2 regions of the Comamonas sp. AG1104 genome follow, and region 1 is predicted to be linked to the other one. Evidence: riboswitches for the same ligand, from Rfam matches in the RefSeq annotation. Region 1 holds a riboswitch; the other holds the start of a gene.
What was found. Region 1 has a riboswitch for S-adenosylhomocysteine ahead of metH (methionine synthase). Riboswitches for the same ligand answer to the same signal wherever they lie in the genome.
Positions count from the first base shown of each region.

Region 1 (3,413 bases):
CTTGCCGTCGCCCAGCAGGCTCTGCGCCACGCTGACCGAGCGCGAGGCGTCGGGCACATAGACCACGGGGCCGTCGTACTTGGGTGCAATCTTCACGGCCGTGTGCACGCGCGAGCAGGTCGCGCCGCCGATCAGCAGCGGAATCTTCTTGATGCGGAAGTAGTCGTCCTTGTCCATCTCGCCGGCCACATACTGCATCTCCTCGAGGCTGGGAGTGATCAGGCCCGACAGGCCGATGATGTCCGCGCCCTCGGCCTTGGCCCTGGCCAGGATCTCGTGGCAGGGCACCATCACGCCCATGTTGATGACCTCGAAGTTGTTGCACTGCAGGACCACGGTGACGATGTTCTTGCCGATGTCGTGCACGTCACCCTTGACAGTGGCAATGACAATCTTGCCCTTGCTGGTCACGTCCAGGCCCGCTGCTTCCTGCTGGCGCTTCTCTTCCTCGATATAGGGCACCAGGTGGGCCACGGCCTGCTTCATCACGCGCGCGGACTTGACCACCTGGGGCAGGAACATCTTGCCGGCGCCGAACAGGTCGCCGACGATATTCATGCCGTCCATGAGCGGGCCTTCGATCACGTGCAGCGGGCGGCCTCCGCCCTGCACCACGATCTGCTGGTAGGCCTCTTCGGTGTCTTCGGTGATGAAGTCGGTGATGCCGTGCACCAAGGCATGCGACAGACGCTCGCCCACGGTCTTCGGTGCCTCCGGCGTGCCGCGCCACTCGAGCTTCTTGCTGTCGTCCTTGGCCGCGCCCTTGGCGCTGTCGGCGATCTCCAGCAGACGCTCGGCCGCATCGGGACGGCGGTTGAGCACCACGTCCTCCACGCGTTCGCGCAGCTGGGGCTCCAGGTCGTCGTACACACCGACCATGCCGGCATTGACGATGCCCATGTCCATGCCTGCCCCGATCGCGTGATAGAGGAACACGGTGTGGATGGCCTCGCGCACGGGGTCGTTGCCGCGGAAGGAGAAGCTCACGTTGGAGACGCCGCCCGAGACCTTCGCTCCGGGCAGGTTCTGCTTGATCCAGCGCACGGCCTCGATGAAATCGACGCCGTAGTTGTTGTGCTCTTCGATGCCGGTGGCCACGGCAAAGATGTTGGGGTCGAAGATGATGTCCTCGGGCGGGAAGCCCACTTCGTCGACCAGAATGCGGTAGGCACGTTCGCAGATCTCGATCTTGCGCGCAAAGGTATCGGCCTGGCCTTTTTCGTCAAATGCCATCACCACGGCGGCCGCGCCATAGCGCTTGACCAGCTTGGCGTGCTTCTTGAACTCCTCGACGCCCTCCTTCATGGAGATCGAGTTGACGATGCCCTTGCCCTGCAGGCAGCGCAGGCCGGCTTCGATCACGTCCCACTTGGAGCTGTCCACCATCACCGGCACCTTGGCGATATCGGGCTCGGAGGCAATCAGATTCAGAAAGCGCACCATGGCGGCCTTGCTGTCCAGCATGGCCTCGTCCATGTTCACATCGATCACCTGGGCGCCGTTTTCCACCTGCTGACGCGCCACGGCCAGCGCTTCCTCGTACTGCTCATTCAGGATCAGGCGCGCAAAGGCCTTGGAGCCGGTGACGTTGGTGCGCTCGCCCACGTTGACGAACAGCGTCTCATCGCCGATGAAGACGGGCTCCAGGCCCGACAGGCGCATGGGAGGAATGGCAGTGGAAGGGGTAGCAACGGACATCAGCTCACCTGTGTGAAAACCAGAAACAGAATCGAAAACAGGTGAGCGCCGTTGGGAGTGCAGGCAGATCGCCAACCGGATCTGCGACCCCGAGCCTGACGGGTCAAACATCTCAGGGATGACCTGCTGCAGCGCTCCTCGGGGTGAAGCCCGTCATTCTACGGCGAGGGCGGGCAATCAGGGCTTCAAGGCGCTTTGCCCCGTGGCCGTGCAGGCACGGCTCTTTGTGAATGGCTATAGCAGATTGGACTTTCCACACCCCAAAAACAGGAGCAAGGCAAAAGGTAATTTCGCAAAACACGAATGCAGCCATCTCATTTCAAGCATATTCCTGACATGGTGCACATCCGCAAGGAATGGCGCGCACAGCTTTCCTGCTCTGAGGCAGCCCGGCACCGACGGGTCCGCTTGCCATGAGTGGACAAGCACCTACAGCCCCTATCTTTGAGTCTTTGGCACCATCGACAGCAAATGTCTGGTCCATGTGCTCAGCCATGTACCGCCGATTGCCAGCCATGACAGGGCAGGCCCTTCGGCCGTTGCATGGAACCACCCAGGAGATCTTCATGAACGTGACCTTCGGCGCGTACTACACCCTCATCATGGCCGTGCTTGTGCTCATGCTTGGCAAGCTCATGACAAGACATATCCGCTTTCTGCGCGACTTCAATATTCCCGAGCCTGTCTCCGGCGGCCTGGTCGTGGCGGCCATCATCTTCATGCTGCATCAGACCACGGGACTGGCGCTGAGCTTCGAGGGCAGTCTGCAGTCGGCTTTCATGCTGGTGTTCTTCTCGTCCATCGGCCTGAGTGCGAACTTCGCCAAGCTGCGTGAGGGCGGCTCGGCGCTGTTCATTTTCCTGGGTGTGATTGCCGTCTTCATCATGATGCAGAACATCGTGGGCGTAAGCCTGGCCACCGTGCTGGGACTGGATCCGCTGATCGGCCTGGTCGCAGGCTCCATCACGCTGGTGGGCGGCCACGGGACGGCAGGAGCCTGGGGCTCGGTGCTGGAAAACCAATACGGTCTCACCGGAGCCACCACCCTGGGCATTGCCTGCGCCACTTTCGGTCTGGTCATCGGCGGCCTGGTGGGCGGCCCGCTGGCCAAGCGGCTGATCACGCGCCACCAACTGGCCCAGCCGCTGACCGAGTCCGAGCAGCTGCGCGCCGATGCACCCACCGTGAGCGAAGGCAGCGAGGTCGCCAACTTCGAGTCGCCCAACAAGGCGCCGCGCCTGATCACGGCGGATGCGGCGGTGGAGACACTGGCCCTCTTCGCGGGCTGCCTGGCCTTTGCCGAATTCATGACCGGCCTGACCATGGGAACGGTCATCCAGCTGCCTACCTTTGTCTGGGCGCTGGGGGGCGGCGTGGTCATCCGCAACGTGCTGGACTATATGTTCGGCTTCAAGGTCTTTGACCGCGCCATCGACGTCTTCGGCAATGCCGCGCTGTCCATCTATCTGGCCATTGCGCTGCTGTCGCTCAAGCTGTGGGAGCTGACAGACCTGGCCGGCCCGCTGATGGTCATCCTGGCCGCACAAGCCATCGTCATGACGCTGTATGCGGCGTTCGTGACCTTCCGCATCATGGGCAAGAACTATGACGCCGCCGTGCTGGCCGCCGGCCACTGCGGCTTCGGCATGGGCGCCACACCCACGGCCGTTGCCAATATGCAGGCCATCACCAACCAGTACGGCCCGTCGCACAAG
Region 1 is NZ_QQAS01000004.1:201,279-204,691, forward strand. Features, by position in the region: gene metH (methionine synthase) at 1-1,698, opposite strand, end outside; S-adenosyl-L-homocysteine riboswitch at 1,735-1,844, opposite strand; gene gltS (sodium/glutamate symporter) at 2,265-3,413, shown strand, end outside.

Region 2 (3,413 bases), on a different contig from region 1:
TCAAGCGCGAATGGCTGCCGGTGGACGAGCTGGTGGGCAGCGCGCTGGCGCAGATGCGCGAGCGACTGGCCGCTCATGCGCTGCAGACCGCGCTGCCGGCCGATCTGCCCTTGCTGCAGCTCGATGCCGTGCTCATGGAGCGTGTGCTGGTCAATCTGCTGGACAACGCCATCAAGTACACGCCCGAAGGCACGACGATCACCGTGACAGCGAGCGTGGCCGATGGCGACTGTGTGCTGAGCGTGCAGGACGCGGGGCCGGGCCTGCCAGTGCATCTTTCGCCCGAGCAGTTGTTCGAACCCTTTACCCGCGGGCAGGCGGAGAGTGCCGTGTTCGGCATGGGGCTCGGACTGGCTCTGGCTCAGCGCATCGTGCAGGCCCATGGCGGCAGATTGCGGGTGGCGGCGGCAGACCCCGGGCCGGGCACCATTTTCAGCGTACACCTGCCCGTGCCGGAGCAGCCGGCCATGGACGAATGAGCCGACAATCCCGTGCATCACATGCAAATCCGAACATGACAAGCGCCGCACCCCGCATCTTGCTGATTGAAGACGACGCCAGCATCCGCCGCTTTGTGCGCCTGGCACTGGAGGACGAAGGCTGGCAGGTATTCGAGTCAGAAACCGCCAGGCGCGGCCTGATCGAGGCCGCCAGCCGCCAGCCCGATGCCGTGGTGCTGGATCTGGGCCTACCCGATGCGGATGGCAAGACCGTGATTGCCGAGCTGCGCAGCTGGAGCCAGCTGCCGATTCTGATCCTGTCCGCGCGCGAGCGGGAAGAGGAAAAGGTGGCGGCGCTGGATGCCGGGGCTGATGACTACCTGACCAAGCCCTTTGGCGTGCCAGAGCTGCTGGCCAGGCTGCGCGTGATGCTGCGCCGCCGCCAGCAGGCGTCGGCGTCAGACAAGCCCGGCAGTTGTGCGCGTTTCGGTGCTCTGGTGGTGGATCTGGCGACGCACGATGTCAGGCGTGACGGTGTGGCCGTGCACCTCACACCCATAGAGTTTCGTCTGCTGGCGGCCCTGATTGCCGGCCATGGCAAGGTGCTGACGCATCGCCAGCTGCTGCTGCAGGTATGGGGGGCAGAATATCTGGACCGCCCTCACTATCTGCGCGTGCACATGGCCAATCTGCGCCAGAAGCTGGAGAGCGATCCGGCCCAGCCCCGGCATCTGGTAACCGAGTTGCAAGTCGGTTATCGCTTGGTGGGCCTGGAAGGCTGATTCCTTTATAATCGCCGTCCATCCGAGGAGCGTTGCAGCGTTCCCCCGGCCAGCCATGAGCTGGTCTGCGCGGGGCGTGAGGCTCGGATTTCATCCCGCAACGACGCTCGCCCACGCTTTCTGTGCGGTGAGCCGGTTCATTCCCCCTCTGCTGCAGAACGTGGTTTTTCATTCAAGATTTGGAGAAAACCATGAACGCTGCCGTGCGCTTCAACCCCGCTGATTCGGCCATTACCGATATTTCCCTGGCTGCCTGGGGCCGCAAGGAAATCAGGATCGCCGAAACCGAAATGCCTGGTCTGATGGCTGTGCGTGAAGAGTTCGCTGCTGCCCAGCCCCTGAAGGGCGCGCGTATCACGGGCTCGCTGCACATGACCATCCAGACAGCCGTGCTGATCGAGACGCTGACGGCTCTGGGCGCACAAGTGCGCTGGGCTTCGTGCAACATCTTCTCGACCCAGGACCACGCAGCAGCTGCCATCGCCGAAACCGGCGTGCCTGTCTACGCCATCAAGGGCGAGTCGCTGGAAGACTACTGGAACTACACCCACTCCATCTTTGAATTCGGCGCCGCCGGCACCGAAGGCGAAGGCCCCAACATGATCCTGGACGACGGCGGCGATGCCACCATGCTCATGCACCTGGGCAAGCGCGCCGAGAAGGACCTGTCCGTGCTGGCCAACCCCGGCTCGGAAGAAGAGCGCATCGTCTTCGCCGCCATCAAGGCCAAGCTGGCCGTGGACCCCACCTGGTACAGCCGCAAGTCGGCCCAGATCCTGGGCGTGACCGAAGAAACCACCACTGGCGTGCACCGCCTGAACGAAATGTCTGCCAACGGCAGCCTGCTGTTCCGCGCGATCAATGTGAATGACTCGGTGACCAAGTCCAAGTTCGACAACCTGTACGGCTGCCGCGAATCGCTGGTGGACGGCATCAAGCGCGCCACCGACGTGATGATCGCCGGCAAGGTTGCCGTGGTCGCCGGTTACGGCGACGTAGGCAAGGGCTGCGCCCAGGCGCTGTCTGCGCTGCGCGCTCAAGTGTGGGTGACCGAGATCGACCCCATCAATGCACTGCAGGCCGCCATGGAAGGCTATCGTGTAGTGACCATGGAATATGCCGCCGACAAGTGCGACATCTTCGTGACCACCACCGGCAACAAGGACATCATCCGCCACGAGCACATGGTTGCCATGAAGGATGAGGCCATCGTCTGCAACATCGGTCACTTCGACAACGAAATCGATGTGGCTTCGATCGAGAAGTACGAGTGGGAAGAGATCAAGCCCCAGGTCGACCACATCACCTTCCCCGACGGCAAGAAGATCATCCTGCTGGCCAAGGGCCGTCTGGTGAACCTGGGTTGCGCCACCGGCCACCCCAGCTTCGTGATGTCCAACTCGTTTGCCAACCAGACCCTGGCGCAGATCGAGCTGTTCACCCGCCCCGACGCCTACGAAGTGGGCAAGGTCTATGTGCTGCCCAAGGTGCTGGACGAGAAGGTCGCACGCCTGCACCTGAAGAAGGTCGGCGCCATGCTGACCGAGCTGAGCGACGAGCAAGCTGCCTATATCGGCGTGAGCAAGCAAGGCCCTTACAAGCCTGAAACTTATCGCTATTAATAGCACCCCCTGAGGCGCTTTGCGCCTTCCCCCTCTCTCTCTACGCGCTGCGCGCCAGGGGAGGGGGACGACAGCTTTGCTGCGCGGCGGCGCTTGCTCGCTGTTACTGGTGTGGATAGCGCCAGTATCGAGGTCGTCGTGGTTTTATTTGATAGCTGCTTGCGCACGTTATGTATTGATTTCAGATGGATATTTATCTGAAATCAAGCTGTATCAAGCGAATGCAGCTATCTAAAAAGATTTCTTTTGCCCGCTGCACCTTTGTGCAGCGCCTGGCGCTGGTTTATTTCAAAGGAAGCGACGCTATGCGCGCAGATGTTTTTTTGGTTGAAGCAGGTCATGCTGCCACCCGTTCCCAGGCCCAGCGCCTGATCGCCTCGGGTGTGGAGTGGCGCCTGACGCCGTTGGCGCCATGGAAGAAGGTGGCCAAGAACGGCGACGAGATTCCTGCTGGTGCCGAGCTGCAGCTGCTGGACGCCGCCGAGGCCAAATACATCTCGCGCGGTGGACTCAAGCTCGAGGGCGCGCTGGCCGCGACCGGCCTGAGCGTCAAGGGCTTGCGCTGTCTG
Region 2 is NZ_QQAS01000002.1:70,773-74,185, forward strand. Features, by position in the region: gene DFO48_RS04965 (sensor histidine kinase KdpD) at 1-479, shown strand, start outside; gene DFO48_RS04970 (response regulator) at 515-1,222, shown strand; S-adenosyl-L-homocysteine riboswitch at 1,241-1,338, shown strand; gene ahcY (adenosylhomocysteinase) at 1,414-2,844, shown strand; gene DFO48_RS04980 (TlyA family RNA methyltransferase) at 3,150-3,413, shown strand, end outside.
Region 2: it holds a riboswitch for S-adenosylhomocysteine, as region 1 does, so the genes downstream of both, ahcY (adenosylhomocysteinase) here and metH (methionine synthase) in region 1, are expected to answer to the same signal.